DNA from 2 places in the Enterobacter hormaechei subsp. xiangfangensis genome. Region 2 is predicted to be linked to the other one. Evidence: predicted binding sites of a transcription regulator. Region 2 holds the regulator's gene; the other holds the start of a gene.
The links. The regulator PhoB, encoded in region 2, activates phosphate uptake and scavenging genes when phosphate is short. The targets are predictions, from matches to a motif close to CTGTCATAAAACTGNCNNAT.

Region 1: the regulator PhoB is predicted to act here: its motif matches at 6,323-6,342, upstream of kdgR (DNA-binding transcriptional regulator KdgR).

What each region holds. Positions count from the first base shown of each region.
Region 1 covers NZ_CP017183.1:2,730,430-2,738,869, reverse strand. Annotated here, with positions in the region: gene yebS (membrane integrity lipid transport subunit YebS) at 1-274, opposite strand, end outside; gene BFV63_RS13165 (GAF domain-containing protein) at 407-904, shown strand; gene proQ (RNA chaperone ProQ) at 1,001-1,687, shown strand; gene prc (carboxy terminal-processing peptidase) at 1,707-3,755, shown strand; gene htpX (protease HtpX) at 3,949-4,830, shown strand; gene BFV63_RS13145 (MFS transporter) at 4,882-6,255, opposite strand; gene kdgR (DNA-binding transcriptional regulator KdgR) at 6,434-7,225, shown strand; gene BFV63_RS13135 (YobH family protein) at 7,289-7,528, opposite strand; gene mgrB (PhoP/PhoQ regulatory lipoprotein MgrB) at 7,689-7,832, shown strand; gene BFV63_RS13125 (YebO family protein) at 7,907-8,194, shown strand.
Region 2 covers NZ_CP017183.1:1,010,247-1,018,686, forward strand. Annotated here, with positions in the region: gene sbcC (exonuclease subunit SbcC) at 1-2,947, opposite strand, end outside; gene sbcD (exonuclease subunit SbcD) at 2,944-4,149, opposite strand; gene phoB (phosphate response regulator transcription factor PhoB) at 4,337-5,026, shown strand; gene phoR (phosphate regulon sensor histidine kinase PhoR) at 5,048-6,343, shown strand; gene brnQ (branched-chain amino acid transporter carrier protein BrnQ) at 6,753-8,072, shown strand; gene proY (proline-specific permease ProY) at 8,154-8,440, shown strand, end outside.

The sequences.
Region 1 (8,440 bases), 1.7 Mb from region 2:
AGAGCTTTAACAGCGGCTCGGTCCAGGCGAAGGGCATCAGCAGTAGCATGGTGACCGCCATTGCCGCCAGACGCGTCAATGACCAGTCCCGGCCATCGCGAATTTTGGCATCGCAGCATGGACAAAAAGCACTTTGGTGCGATTTCATCTTCGGCAACATAAAAAGCGTATCGCACTGGGGACAACGCTGATAATGTGCACGGGGCAGAGCCTTGCTTACCGTACGGACAACGATCTTTCGTGTCGGCGTAATTTGGGGTGTTTTTAGGGCCATCAGTCGCACACAGATTAGTATTGTTGAAAGTTATAATAACTCATGAACGGATTCATCTTGAGCATGAGCGCATTTAATGCTTATTTTAATAGGCTATGCGGTAACTATGTAAGATAACTAAGTGATTGAATAATGAACAAAACAGAATTCTACGCGGATCTGAATCGCGATTTTAAGGCATTAATGGCAGGGGAAACCAGTTTCTTAGCCACTCTGGCAAATACCAGTGCGTTACTGTTCGAACGCCTTTCTGACGTGAACTGGGCGGGCTTTTATCTGCTGGAAGGCGACACGCTGGTACTGGGGCCTTTCCAGGGGAAACTCGCCTGCGTGCGTATCCCGGTAGGTCGCGGCGTGTGCGGTACCGCAGTGGCGACCCGTCAGGTTCAGCGTGTCGAAGATGTTCATGCGTTTGACGGCCACATCGCCTGCGATGCCAGCAGCAATTCTGAAATCGTACTGCCGCTGGTGGTTAAAAATCAGATTATTGGCGTTCTGGATATCGACAGCACGGTCTTCAGTCGCTTTACTGCCGAGGATGAGCAGGGGCTGCGCGCGCTGGCCGCAAACCTGGAAAATGTTCTGGCAGACACCGATTATCATAAATTCTTTGCGAGCGTCGCAGGATAATCAACGGATAACGTAGCATTTACTGATAGCGTCATTATAATGTCGCCTGTTCATGCCTGCGCTTGTTGGCAACGTCCGTTGTAATCAGGAAATTTCATGGAAAATCAACCTAAGTTGAATAGCAGTAAAGAAGTTATCGCATTTCTGGCCGAGCGTTTCCCGCAGTGCTTCAGCGCTGAAGGTGAAGCGCGTCCTCTGAAAGTCGGTATCTTTCAGGATTTGGTCGCGCGCGTTGAGGGGGAGATGAACCTCAGCAAAACGCAGCTTCGTTCTGCCTTGCGCCTTTATACCTCGAGCTGGCGTTACCTGTACGGTATCAAGCCGGGTGCGACCCGTGTCGACCTTGACGGCAACCCGTGCGGTGAGCTGGACGAGCAGCACGTAGAACATGCGCGTAAGCAGCTTGAAGAAGCCAAAGCTCGCGTGCAGGCACAGCGTGCGGAACAGCAGGCGAAAAAACGCGAAGCCGCAGCGGCAAACGGTCAGGAAGACGCCCCTCGTCGCGAGCGTAAACCGCGCCCGGCACCGCGTCGTACTGAAAATAACGATCGCAAACCGCGTGCTGACAAACCAGCAGCTAAAGCCCCACGTGCGCCGCGCGAAGAGCCGCGCCACACCCCGGTTTCTGACATCAATGCGCTGAGCGTAGGTCAGTCTCTGAAGGTGAAAGCGGGTAACAACGCGATGGACGCCACCGTACTGGAAATCACCAAAGATGGCGTTCGTGTACAGCTGACTTCTGGTATGTCAATGATTGTACGCGCAGAACACTTGTTGTTCTGAAACGGAGGCCGAGCCTGGCATGAACACTTTTTTTAAGCTCACCGCGCTGGCTGGCCTGTTTGCTATAACAGGCCACGCTTTCGCTGTGGACGATATTACGCGTGTTGATCAAATTCCGGTTCTCAAGGAAGAGACTCAGCACGCGACGGTGAGTGAGCGCGTGACGTCGCGCTTTACTCGTTCGCACTATCGTCAGTTCGATCTCGATCAGGCCTTTTCGGCCAAAATCTTTGACCGTTATCTGAACTTGCTGGATTACAGCCATAACGTACTGCTGGCCAGCGATGTCGAACAGTTCGCTAAACGCAAATCCGAAGTGGGTGATGAGCTGCGCTCCGGAAAACTCGATCTGTTCTACGATCTGTACAACTTATCGCAAAAGCGCCGTTTTGAGCGTTATCAATACGCGCTGAAAGTGCTGGAACGTCCTATGGACTTCACCGGCAACGACACCTTTAATCTGGACCGCAGCAAAGCGCCATGGCCGAAAGACGAGGCTGAACTGAATGCGCTGTGGGATGGAAAAGTCAAATATGACGAACTGAGCCTCAAGCTCACAGGCAAAGACGAGAAAGAGATCCGTGAGACGTTAAACCGTCGCTACAAGTTCGCTATTCGCCGACTGGCGCAGACCAACAGTGAAGATGTTTTCTCGCTGGCGATGACCGCGTTTGCGCACGAAATTGATCCGCACACTAATTATCTCTCTCCACGTAACACCGAACAGTTCAATACCGAAATGAGCCTGTCTCTGGAAGGTATCGGTGCTGTGCTTCAGATGGACGATGACTACACCGTAATCAACTCCATGGTGGCCGGTGGCCCTGCATCGAAAAGCAAAGCGATCAGCGTAGGCGACCGTATTGTCGGTGTGGGCCAAACCGGAAAGAGCATGGTGGACGTGATTGGCTGGCGTCTTGATGACGTAGTTGCGCTGATCAAAGGGCCGAAGGGCAGCAAAGTTCGCCTGGAGATCCTGCCAGCCGGTAAGGGGACCAAAACCCGTATCGTTACTCTGACCCGTGAGCGTATCCGTCTGGAAGATCGCGCGGTGAAAATGTCGGTTAAAACCGTGGGTAAAGAGAAGGTTGGCGTTCTGGATATCCCTGGTTTCTACGTCGGCCTGACCGATGATGTGAAAGTGCAGCTTCAGAAGCTTGAAAAGCAGAATGTCAGCAGCGTGATCATTGACCTGCGCAGCAACGGCGGCGGGGCATTGACCGAGGCCGTCTCGCTTTCCGGGCTGTTTATCCCGTCTGGCCCGGTGGTACAGGTGCGCGATAACAACGGTAAAGTGCGTGAAGATGCGGATACCGATGGTGTGGTCTACTATAAGGGGCCGCTGGTGGTGCTTGTCGATCGCTTCAGCGCCTCTGCATCGGAAATCTTCGCTGCTGCCATGCAGGATTACGGCCGGGCGTTAATCGTCGGCGAACCGACGTTTGGCAAGGGCACCGTTCAGCAGTACCGCTCTCTGAACCGTATTTACGACCAGATGCTGCGCCCTGAATGGCCGGCGCTGGGCTCAGTACAGTACACCATTCAGAAGTTTTACCGCGTCAACGGCGGCAGCACGCAGCGCAAAGGCGTGACGCCGGATATTATGATGCCGACAGGTACCGAAGAGACGGAAACGGGCGAGAAGTTTGAAGATAACGCGCTGCCGTGGGATAGCATTGATGCCGCGACATTCGTGAAATCGGGTGATATGAAACAGTTCGGACCGGAACTGCTGAAAAATCACAACGATCGCATCGGGAAGGATCCGGAATTCCAGTACATCATGAAGGACATCGCGCGTTTCAACGCCCTGAAAGCAAAACGGAACATTGTGTCTCTGAACTACGCTCAGCGTGAGAAAGAGAACAATGAAGATGACGCGACACGTCTGGCGCGTATCAACGATCGCTTCAAACGTGAAGGCAAGCCTCTGCTCAAAAAACTGGACGATCTGCCTAAGGATTACCAGGAGCCCGATCCGTATCTGGACGAGACGGTGCATATCGCGCTTGATCTCGCGAAGCTGGAAAAAGAGAAACCTGCTGTGCAACCTGCTCCGACAAAATAATCCCCCAACAGGCACAAGAAATTGTGCCTGTTTCTTTTTGTTCCTCATCCTTCCGTCAGGCAGATTTCCAATTGTGTAAAGTTGTGTCTTTCTGGTGACTTACGCCGTCTGGATGCTTGAAAATAGCCGTAATACCCATACGATGTGGGTAATCGCATAGTGCGTTTTGTTAAACTGAGGTTAAAAGAATATTATGATGCGAATCGCGCTCTTCCTGCTCACCAACCTGGCGGTGATGGTGGTATTCGGGCTGGTGCTAAGCCTGACGGGAATTCAGTCGAGCAGCGTTCAGGGTCTGTTGATTATGGCGCTGCTGTTTGGTTTCGGTGGCTCTTTCATTTCACTGCTAATGTCGAAGTGGATGGCACTGAAATCCGTGGGCGGTGAAGTTATTGAGCAACCGCGTAACGATATGGAGCAGTGGCTGATGAGCACGGTTGCTCAGCAGTCAAAGCAGGCGGGCATTGCCATGCCACAGGTAGCCATCTACCACGCGCCGGATATCAACGCGTTTGCTACCGGTGCGCGTCGTGACGCGTCCCTGGTGGCCGTCAGCACCGGTCTGCTGCAAAACATGAGCCGTGACGAAGCGGAAGCGGTTATTGCTCACGAGATCAGCCACATCGCCAACGGCGATATGGTCACCATGACCCTGATCCAGGGCGTGGTGAACACCTTCGTTATCTTTATTTCCCGTATTCTGGCGCAGATTGCTGCCGGGTTTATGGGTGGCAACCGTGATGAGGGTGAAGAGAGCAACGGCAACCCGCTGATCTATTTTGCTGTTTCAATGGTGCTGGAGCTGGTGTTCGGTATCCTGGCAAGCATTATTACCATGTGGTTCTCCCGTCATCGTGAGTTCCATGCGGATGCCGGTTCCGCGAAACTGGTGGGTCGTGAAAAGATGATTGCTGCGCTGCAACGTCTTAAAACCAGCTACGAGCCGCAGGAAGCAAACAGCATGATGGCCTTCTGCATCAACGGCAAGTCAAAGTCGCTGAGCGAGCTGTTTATGTCTCACCCGCCGCTGGATAAACGTATTGAAGCGCTGCGTAGCGGCGAATATCTGAAGTAACGTAATCGGGTTGAAAACAACCGGGCAGGAGTCCTTCTCCGCCCGGTTTTTTTATGCCTGCGCCCTTGGTTGGGTGACACGAAGACCGCTAATGACAGCCGCGAGGGTCGCCAGTGTCCCTGCGGTAATCAGCGCAACGTGTGTCGCATTCTGCCCGGCCAGGTTAAACATCAAGGCTACCAGTGCGGCCCCGGTGCTTTGCCCTAACAGTCTTGCCGTGCCCAGCATCCCGCTGGCGCCACCGCTGCGATGACGTGGGGCAGAGGTGATAATCGTGTGGTTATTAGGGGACTGGAACAGACCAAAACCGGCCCCGCACAGGATCATGCGCCAGATAATATCCAGATCCCCTGGCGAGGCGGGCAGGAGCGCCAGTGCAAACAGTCCCACCGCCATGACAACCAGCCCAATCGCCCCCAGAAGCCCGGCATGAACGCGCTCAATAAGGTAACCGGCCAGCGGGGCCATCACCATGGTTGCCAGAGGCCAGGGCGTGAGCAGCAAGCCTGTTTCCACTTCCGAACGGCCAATCACGCTCTGCAAAAAGAACGGCAGCGCAACCAGCGCCAGCATCTGGGCGCAGAACGAGCAAATGGAGGTACAAATGGATAGCGAAAACAGCGGAATACGCAGCAAATCCACCGGCAGTAACGGCACGGGCAGCGCCAGCTGACGTCGTACGAAGAAAAATCCGATGATAAGCATTGCAACGATTTCTGCGGCAATGAGCGACAGAGACTGCCCCTGCGCAAATCCGCTCAGCGCGGTAATCAGCAGGCCAAAGGTCAGCGCGTTCATCACGGCGCTGGGCAGGTCAAAACGCGGCATGGTGTTTTTCGGACCATTTTCCGGAAGATAGCGCAGGGCGAAGAAGATCGCCACAATACCCAGCGGCACATTAATGGCAAACAGCCACTGCCACGAGGCAACGGACAGAATGGCGGCGGCAATCGTCGGCCCGGCAGCGGACGACACGGCCACAATAAAGGAATTAATGCCCATGCCGCGCCCCAGGTGGCGGTGAGGATAGATAAGCCGTATGAGGGCCGTGTTCACGCTCATTAGCGCCGCGCCGCCAAAGCCCTGCGCGATACGCGCCAGGGTGAGGGTGTGCAGTGAATCGGAAAGGGCACAGAAGAGCGAGGTGAGGGTAAAGACCACCAGCCCGCACTGGTAAACCCGGCGATAGCCAAACATATCGCCCAGGAAAGAGAGTGACAGGAGGGAAATCACAATTGCTATCTGGTACGCGTTCACAATCCAGATGGAGCTTGCGGGAGAAGCATTAAGGTCTTTTGCAATGGTAGGAAGAGCAACGTTGGCAATCGCACCGTCAAGGACAGCCATCGAAATACCGATGACAATAGTGGCAATTGCCCCGTACCTCTGCGGTAAGGGCAGGCCATCAGAAACGTTTTTTTGCATGAGAAAAGAATGACTCAGCGTGAAATTATTTTCAGAGTAACTATTTTAGCATCGTTATTTCGGTTTTATGTCGCAGATTTGTAACGAAGTAAACCCAGATAGATTGCAGCACGCATCACACGAATTTATAATAAAAACCGGTTCTGATTTTTATAAAACACTCTCCATGAGGTGATAAATGGCAATCGCAGATTTGGATAAGCAGCCAGATTCTGTTTCTTCCGTGCTGAAGGTGTTTGGCATCTTGCAGGCGCTCGGAGAAGAGCGTGAAATTGGTATTACAGAGTTGTCGCAGCGTGTGATGATGTCGAAAAGCACCGTTTATCGCTTTTTGCAGACGATGAAATCATTGGGTTATGTCGCGCAGGAAGGAGAATCAGAAAAATATTCTCTGACGCTGAAACTGTTTGAACTGGGCGCCCGCGCCTTGCAGAACGTGGATCTGATCCGCAGCGCTGACATTCAGATGCGTGAACTTTCACGACTGACGAAAGAGACAATTCACCTCGGTGCGCTGGATGAAGACAGCATTGTTTACATCCACAAAATTGACTCCATGTACAACCTGCGCATGTATTCACGCATCGGTCGTCGTAACCCGCTCTACAGCACCGCAATTGGTAAAGTACTGCTGGCCTGGCGCGATCGCGAAGAGGTGAAGCAGATCCTTGACGGGGTGGAGTACAAACGCAGCACCGACCGCACCATTACCAGTACGGATGAACTGCTGAGCGTGCTGGATAACGTGCGTGAGCAGGGTTACGGGGAAGATAACGAAGAGCAGGAAGAGGGGCTGCGTTGCATCGGTGTGCCGGTATTTGACCGCTTCGGCGTTGTCATTGCGGGCCTGAGCATTTCGTTCCCAACGCTGCGTTTCTCTGAAGAGCGTCTTCATGAATATGTGGCGATCCTGCATACCGCAGCGCGCAAAATTTCAGAGCAGATGGGATATAACGATTATCCGTTCTGATCGACGCTTTCAATAAAAACGCCGCAACAGTGCGGCGTTCTTGTAAGCGAAATTCAACGCTGATTAACCGTTATCAATCACATCAGATGATTTACGCAGCACAGGACAGTTGGTTAACCCGATGATCCCGCTGTCGGAATGAATGTACTGCGCCGTGCTTACCCCCCGGGCGGTAAGATATTTACACTGGATACCCAGACCCGCGGCATTTTCTTTGCTTCCCATTAATACGCCGTACCCACTTAATAACAGGCCGATCCACACAATGGCCAGTACAATTACTGTACGAATAAGTAAACGCATCGTTGCCTCTTTTTTCTTTGTTGTCATGGAGTAAGCGTAACGGGTTTACGCAGTGAAACAAGTGCACGATTCCGAAAAGCGTCTGTTGAAGGTACAGTTAGCCCCTGTTTAAGATAACCGTGATAACCTGGCTGCATCAGGTCATAAGACGGAGTGTGGAGTGAAAAAAATACGCTGGGTAATTCTGATTATAGTGTTGATAGCTTGTGTGGTGCTGTGGACGCAGACTATCAATGTGATGTGCGATCAGGATGTACAATTCTTTAGCGGCATTTGTTCAATCAATAAGTTTATCCCCTGGTAGAGGCCATTTTTACGCTGAGTGATGTCCTTACGTGGCGGCAGTGGTAAAATGACTGTTTTTACTGAGGTGGTGAAATGGGTGAGTTACTGAATTCGGGGCTGCTGAGCATTGCATCCCTGGTAATGTCTTTGGTGGTGCTGGTCGTTGGGCTGGTACTGTGGTTCTTCGTTAACCGCGCCAGCTCCCGCACAAACGAGCAGATTGAACTGCTGGAAGCATTGCTCGATCAGCAGAAACGGCAGAATGCGTTGCTGCGTCGTCTGTGCGAAGCCAACGAGCCGGAGGAGAAAGCGGTACCTAAGGACGCTGTTGCTCAACAACAGGACGAGGAAGACTTCATTCGCCTGGTAGCCGAACGATAGTTTGCCCGGAAAGGGAGGTGGCCTGACGTACGGCGTAAATCCCCTCCCTTATCAAATGTGATCCACAACATCCCAACATATAATTAAGCAGCAGTTAACTATTGTTTCAGCATACTGAAAACTGGTGAATATTTATCCTTATTCGATAATTACCGTTTCGTTGAATAAATTGTGTGTTTTATCTTTCCCGAAGTGTTTTATTTTTATCGAAACGTTTTGCTTGCCTTGTTTTGAGGCAGAGTCATA
Region 2 (8,440 bases):
TGCCGAACCCTTCATCCAGGAACAGCGAATCAATGCGCGTTTTGTGACTGACCAGATCGGAAAGCGCTAAAGCCAGCGCCAGACTGACCAGGAAACTCTCCCCGCCGGAAAGGGTACGGGTATCGCGTATCGCATCGGCCTGCCAGGTATCGACCACTTCCAGCTCCAGCGCGTCGCTGGCTTTACGCTGAAGCAGATAGCGGCCATGCAGACGGTTGAGCTGCTGGTTGGCAAGCCACACCAGATTATCCAGCGTTAGCCCCTGGGCGAATTTACGGAATTTATCGCCGGTGCTGGAGCCTATCAGCGCATTGAGATAGCCCCAGTCGTCGGCCTGACGCGCCGCCTCCTCAATCTGCTGCATAAGCGCCTGCTGGTGCAGACGGTTATCGGCGTCCTGTTTGAGCTGCTGGCGGATCTCCCCCTGATGCGTGGTGTTGTCCCGAAGCTGTTGCGCCAGCTGATGTAACTGCGCCTGAAGCGTTGCGGCATCGGTTTCCAGCCCCTCGGGGCGCTGTGCCTGATGCGCCTGAAGCTGCTGGCTTGCCTGCACCGAAAGCGCCGTGGTCTGCTGGAGCTGGTTTTCCAGCGTCTGCTTTTGCTGTTCAAGCTGGCGGATCGACGCTTCATCCAGCAGGGCGGAGAGAAATGCCTCCCGATCGGCAAAGCAGCTCGCGGTCAGCGCGGCGTTGAACTGAGCCTGTGATTGCTGGAGCCGTTCACGCTCAAGCGTCTCCTGCTGCTGTAGGGTGGTGAGCTGGCTTTGCAGCGACACGCATTCGTCGTGGATGCCGCGCCAGTTCTCAGGTATAACCGCGTCGGCTTCTGTATCATCGGTAACCGGCAGCGTCTCCAGGATTGGCATCAGGGCGTTAATACGTTCCTGAATCGTACCGTGCTGGGCCTGTTTTTCCTGCCACAGGGTATATTCAGCTTCGCGTGCGCTCAGCCAGGCGCTTTCGGCCCCTTCATCGGGCACGCTAAGCGACAGCGACTCTAGCGAGGCCGCCAGCGCCTGACGCGTCGCCGTCAGCTGCTGCTGGTACTGGCGCGCCTGACCTTCCTGTTCAATGAGCTGGTTTTGCAGCGTCAGACGCTGGCTGAGCTGATACAGCTGGCGTTCATACTGCTCCTGTGCGCTCATCCAGAGTGCTATATCATCCTGAATATTCAGCGCTATGTTCAGGGAGGTGCAGACCTCCAGCCACTCTTTAGTGAGTGCTTGTTCTTCCTGAGAGAGAGCCTGTGCTTCCTCAGTCTCGCGCTGGATCTGTTGGGTCAGCGCATTCACCTGCCCGAGCACCAGCAATCCTTCCTCTTTTAGCGCGGCAACCTCTTTCTCCAGCGCGTCGCGGCGGCGCTGATTGTCAGTCAGTTCAAGCGCCTGATACTGCACAACTGCCGGGTGTTCGCGTGAACCGCAGAGCGGGCAAGGCTTACCCGCTTCCAGCTGAGCACGATAATTTTCAAGGTCCTTGATTGTCGCCTCACGCTCACAGAGCGCTTTCAGGTCGGCATAGTGCTGATTTTTTTCTTTGAACTGCTGACGCCGCAGGATCAGCGTTTCATTGAGCTTACCCTGCTCAGCCTGCGCTTTCTGCACGCTTTCCGCATTCTGGCGCAGTCGTTTTTGCAGCGGCTGATAGCGAGCGTGAAGCGCAGTCAGACGCTGGCGGAGCGCCCGCGATTGTGCCTGTTGCTCCATTGCCGTCGCGAGATCCTCAGCCGTCAGCGTCAGCGTACTCTCCGGCAGCTCAGCCAGCTTCTGACGAAGCTCAGCCATGCGCGCTGCCTGGGCAACAAGCTGATTTTTATCGCGATTCAGCTGCGTAAAATGCGCCCGCCAGCCGGCAATTTCCTGTCCCCACTGACGGAAACGATCGTGTTCGGTTAGCCACTGCGTCAGCGCCGTGTGCTCTGTCTGCAACTGTTCACGGTTGCGCTGCGCACCGTTGCGGATACGCGCGCGCTGTGCCGCTCTGTCGAGTAAGCGAGTATTTACTTCGACAATTCGCTCTGCGGTTTGCGACAGGCGGGCGGTCTGCTCCTGCTGGTGCTCCCATAGCGGACGTAGCTGGGCGGCGGGTTGCGCCAGCTGGAGCTTCGCCAGTTGCGGCGCGGCGTCCGTCAGAGCCTGTTGCGCCTGCTGCTGCGAAGCGGCTGCGCGCTGCTGCTCACGTATCAGCTCGTCGTTACGCGTAAGCCACTGAAAATCTTTCTGTTGGCTCTGCTGCTGTGCCAGCAGGATTTTCTCTTCGTCAGTGAGCGCCTGCAAACTTTGCTGCAAGTGATGCTGCTGTTCCTCGCTCAACAGCACAACCCCTGCGGCCTGCGCTTCGCACATCTCCAGCGCGTTACGTGCCGCTTTGTGTTTTTCAAAAACCATGGCGGAAATCTGGCCGTAAATTTCCGTGCCGGTCAGTTCCTCCAGCAGCTCAGCGCGATCGCTCGGTTTAGCATTCAGGAAGGCGGCAAACTGCCCCTGCGAGAGCAACATCGAGCGGGTAAAGCGACCATAGTCCAGCCCGGTGAGTGCGGCGGTTTGTTCCAGCTTATCCGTGACTTTGTCGGCCAGAATTTTGCCGTCTTCGCAGCGGGCCAGCTCTACGCGCGGTGCCTGTAAGTTCCCGTCCGGCTGGTTGCGGGCGCGGTTCTGGCTCCAGAAAGCGCGATAAGCAACGCCTTTGACCTCAAATTCCACTTCCGCCAGGCATTCGGCGGTATCGCGCGTCATCAGGTCGTTTTGCGCCTGAGAGACCTTATTAAGACGCGGCGTTTCGTGGTACAGCGCCAGGCAGATGGCATCCAGCAGCGTGGTTTTACCCGCGCCGGTTGCGCCGGTGATGGCAAACAGCCCGTTGCTGGCGAACGGCTCCGCGGTGAAATCAATTTTCCACTCACCCTTTAGCGAATTCAGATTTTTCAGACGCAGGCTCAGAATTTTCATGCGTTTTCGTCCTCGTCATGGAGGGAGTGCAGGGTCTGGGCAAACAGCTCGTTAAGCCTGGTGCGTCTGGCCTCGTCCACCTCTTCATGCGCAAGCCGCCGCGCGAACACCTCTTCAACCCGAAGTTCGCTAAGCGTTTCACGCTGGGCGTTGAGCAGTATTTTCTCGCGCTGCTCGCGGCTGCGGCGTACCAGCAGTACTTCCACGGGAAGGTCTTCCGTCAGCGTCTGAATTTTACGCTGCATATCGTACAGGTAGTCGTCGGTGGTGATTTCGATATCGAGCCAGACGGGGGGATTAAGCGCTGCGCCGCGCCACTGCTCAAGCTGAGCGGTAATGGCGGCCAGATCGCCTTTCAGCACCGCCAGCGGCTGGGTGACCGGCACCTCGAGCGTCTCAACGGCGCTAAGTTTGCCTTCGGTGAAGCTCACCAGATGGACGGATTTGGCTTTGCCCGTTTCGTCAAAACTGAGCGAAATGGGCGAGCCGCAGTAGCGGATATGCTCGCAGCCGCCGATGATCTGCGCCCGGTGAATATGCCCGAGGGCAATGTAGTCGGCGGGGGGGAAGTTTTGCGCCGGAAACGCGTCCAGCGTACCGATATAGATCTCGCGCACCGCATCACTCTTACTGGCTCCGACGGTGGTGAGGTGTCCGGTGGCAATGATCGGAATGGCCTGATCGCCGCGCAGGGCGCAGGCTTCCGTATGCTGCTGGTGATAATAGCGGGTGATGGCCTGCAACAGATGCTGCTGTTTTTCGCTGCCGGACAGACCCGCCTGGCTTTGCACGATATCTCGCGGACGTAAAAACGGGATTGGGCACAGCACCGCGCCCGGCGTGCCGTCGCGTTTTTTCAGGATCTGCGGCGCGTGCCCGGCGCTGGCCACCACGGTGGTATTGAGGAACGCCAGAATATCGCGGGATTCATTCAGCGTCGCCACCGAGTCATGATTTCCGGCGACAATCACCAGGTGACAACCGGTTTGCTGGAGGTTGACCACAAAACGGTTGTATAGCTCACGCGCATAGCTCGGCGGCGATCCGGTATCAAAAATGTCGCCCGCCACAATAATCGCGTCCACCTCGTGAGCCTGAGCCGTCTCCAGCAGCCAGTTCAGGAACGCTTCATGTTCCGCGGCGCGGCTTTTGCTGTAAAAATTTTGACCCAGGTGCCAGTCTGAGGTGTGAAGTATGCGCATAAAAGATCCGTGGCAATAATAAGAAAGCAGGATTATAAACTTTCGTGGAACGGAAAATAACCGCTGTAATAAAACAACAGTTTGCCATTTATAGTGGTAATGTTTTTCATAAATCTGTCATAAATCTGACGCATAATGACGCCGCATTACAGACTTGTAACTTAAATACGATAAGACAGGGCAAAGTATGGCGAGACGTATTCTGGTCGTAGAAGATGAAGCTCCGATCCGTGAAATGGTGTGCTTCGTGCTTGAACAAAATGGCTTCCAGCCGGTTGAAGCGGAAGATTATGACAGCGCGGTGAACCAGCTGAATGAACCCTGGCCCGATCTGATCCTGCTGGACTGGATGCTGCCTGGCGGTTCCGGATTGCAGTTTATCAAGCATATCAAACGCGAGGCGATGACCCGTGATATCCCGGTGGTGATGCTGACGGCGCGCGGCGAGGAAGAGGATCGCGTGCGCGGTCTGGAAACCGGCGCGGACGATTACATCACCAAACCGTTCTCCCCGAAAGAGCTGGTGGCGCGTATCAAAGCCGTGATGCGCCGTATTTCACCGATGGCGGTGGAAGAGGTGATTGAGATGCAGGGTCTGAGCCTGGATCCTACCTCGCACCGGGTCATGACCGGTGAAAATCCCCTCGATATGGGACCGACCGAATTTAAACTCCTGCACTTCTTTATGACCCACCCGGAGCGCGTTTACAGCCGCGAACAGTTGCTGAATAACGTCTGGGGAACTAACGTCTATGTCGAAGACCGAACGGTTGACGTCCATATTCGCCGCCTGCGTAAAGCACTGGAACTGAGCGGCCACGATCGCATGGTACAGACGGTCCGCGGCACGGGTTATCGCTTCTCGACCCGTTTCTGAACAATGACAGGAGTGTGACGCGTGCTGGAACGTCTGTCATGGAAAAGGCTCGTCTTTGAACTGATCTTATGCTGTATTCCGGCCCTCATTCTGGGGGCTATCTTTGGCTATCTGCCGTGGTTTTTACTGGTGGCCGTGACGGGATTGCTCGTCTGGCATTTCTGGAATTTACTGCGTCTTTCCTGGTGGCTGTGGGTCGACAGAAGTATGACACCTCCGCCGGGAAGCGGGAGCTGGGAACCGCTACTCTACGGCCTGCACCAGATGCAGATGCGTAATAAAAAGCGCCGTCGTGAGCTGGGAAGCCTGATCAAACGCTTTCGTAGCGGTGCGGAGTCACTGCCGGACGCGGTGATCCTGACGACGGAAGAAGGGACCATCTTCTGGTGCAATGGCCTCGCGCAACAGCTGCTGGGCCTGCGCTGGCCGGATGATAATGGTCAGAACATCCTGAACCTTCTGCGTTATCCCGAGTTCACGCTGTATCTGAAAAAGCGGGATTTTTCGCGCCCGCACAATCTGAAGCTCAATAACGGTCGCCATCTGGAAATCCGCGTGATGCCCTACAGCGATCGGCAGTGGCTGATGGTGGCGCGGGACGTTACCCAGATGCACCAGCTTGAGGGCGCGAGACGTAACTTCTTTGCCAACGTCAGCCACGAGCTGCGTACGCCCTTGACGGTGCTTCAGGGCTACCTGGAGATGATGCAGGAGCAAACGCTTGAGGGGGCGCCGCGTGAGAAAGCGCTGCATACCATGCGGGAGCAGACGTTCCGCATGGAAGGGCTGGTCAAACAGCTGCTGACGCTTTCAAAAATTGAGGCTGCCCCGTCGCTGGCGCTAAATGACATCATTGATGTGCCGATGATGTTGCGGGTGGTGGAGCGCGAAGCCCAAACGCTGAGTCATAATCAGCACACCCTGAGTTTTGACGTTGATAACACGCTGAAAGTGCTCGGCAGTGAAGATGAGCTGCGAAGCGCTATCTCAAACCTGGTCTATAACGCCGTGAATCATACCCCGAAAGGGACGCATATCGCGGTACGCTGGCAGCATACCCCGGCGGGCGCTGAGTTTAGCGTCGAGGACAACGGGCCGGGGATTGGGCCTGAACACCTCCCGCGTCTCACTGAACGGTTCTACCGGGTGGATAAGGCGCGCTCGCGGCAGACCGGCGGAAGCGGACTGGGGCTGGCAATTGTGAAGCATGCCGTCAGCCACCACGAAAGCCGGCTCAATATCGAAAGCACCCTCGGTAAGGGCACGCGCTTTAGCTTCGTGATTCCGGAACGATTAATTGCCAAAAAAAGCGCCTGACAGCGTGTGTGTCAGGCTACCTTTCCACGGGCCAGCGATTGCTGGCCCGTTTGCTTTGCAGTCAAGCGAAACGCGGATGAATATTATACGGCTGGTGCTTTTTTGTTCGCATGATTAGCCATGAGTTTTTCTTATACATGGCATATTATGTTGGTCTGGATTTTCATGCTGGCATATTGTTCTGGTTTTACGATCCCTTCTTGCCTTTAAACGTTATAAGCGTTTAAATTGCCCCCCATATACTGTCAGACCGACTTTATTTGCGTGGTAAATCGAAAAACTATTCTTCGCCACGCCAGGACGGGAGCATATCCCGCTGAAATTGAGCAAATTTTCCGCTGTATCGTCCCATCAGGGATGGCGAAAATCTCAACGTATTCAACACCACATCCACAGGCAGTAAGGTTTTATGACCCATCACTTGAAATCGCGTGACATTATCGCGCTGGGCTTTATGACATTTGCGCTGTTCGTTGGCGCAGGTAATATCATTTTTCCTCCAATGGTTGGCTTACAGGCGGGTGAACACGTCTGGACGGCTGCGTTTGGCTTCCTGCTTACTGCCGTGGGCCTGCCGGTACTGACCGTTATCGCGCTGGCGAAAGTCGGTGGCGGTGTGGACAGCCTCAGCACCCCGATTGGCAAAGTGGCTGGCGTTCTGCTGGCAACAGTCTGCTATCTGGCCGTTGGCCCGCTGTTCGCGACCCCGCGCACGGCGACCGTCTCCTTTGAAGTGGGTATCGCCCCGCTGACCGGTGACGGCGCGATGCCACTGTTTATTTACAGCCTCATTTACTTCGCCATCGTGATTCTGGTTTCTCTCTATCCGGGCAAACTGCTGGATACCGTGGGTAACTTCCTGGCACCGCTGAAAATTGTGGCGCTGATTGTGCTGGCGGTTGCGGCCATTGTCTGGCCTGCGGGGCCCATCAGCTCCGCGATGGACGCCTACCAGAACGCGGCGTTCTCAAACGGTTTCGTGAACGGCTATCTGACGATGGATACGCTTGGCGCGATGGTGTTTGGTATCGTTATCGTTAACGCCGCGCGCTCCCGTGGGGTGACCGAAGCGCGCCTGCTGACTCGTTACACTATCTGGGCTGGCCTGATGGCCGGTGTCGGCCTGACGCTGCTGTATCTGGCGCTGTTCCGTCTGGGTTCAGATAGCGCAACGCTGGTCGATCAGAGCGCAAACGGCGCGGCGATCCTGCATGCTTACGTGCAGCACACCTTTGGTGGTGCAGGCAGCATGCTGCTGGCGGCGCTGATTTTCCTGGCCTGTCTGGTGACGGCGGTGGGTCTGACCTGCGCCTGCGCGGAGTTCTTCGCTCAGTATCTGCCGCTCTCTTACCGCACGCTGGTGTTTATCCTCGGCATCTTCTCCATGGCGGTTTCAAACCTCGGTCTGAGCCACCTGATCCAGGTGTCAATTCCGGTGCTGACGGCTATCTATCCGCCATGTATCGTGCTGGTGGTGCTGAGCTTCACCCGCCCGTGGTGGCATAACTCGACGCGAATTATTGCGCCGGCCATGTTTATCAGCCTGATTTTTGGTATCCTTGACGGGATCAAAGCATCAGCATTTGCAGAAATCCTGCCAGCCTGGACACAGCGTCTGCCGCTGTCCGAGCAGGGCCTGGCCTGGCTGATGCCTTCCGTTGTAGCGCTGGTTCTTGCGATTATCTGGGACCGTGCGGCCGGGCGTCAGGTGACATCCAACGCCCATTAATCAACGGCAACAAATTGTTTAACCACGGGGCTTAAGGCCCCGTGGTTTTTTGTTTTTTTCGTGTTGAATGGCAAGATTTTAATGGAAAGCACTAACAAACTTAAACGTGGATTGAGCACCCGCCACATCCGCTTTATGGCGCTGGGCTCGGCTATCGGCACCGGTCTTTTTTATGGCTCGGCAGATGCCATCAAAATGGCCGGTCCAAGCGTTCTGCTGGCCTACATCATCGGCGGTGCCGCGGCCTATATCATCATGCGTGCGCTGGGGGAGATGTCGGTTCACAACCCGTCTGCCAGCTCGTTTTCACGCTATGCACAAGAGAACTTAGGCCCGCTGGCCGGGTTTATCACTGGCTGGACTTATTG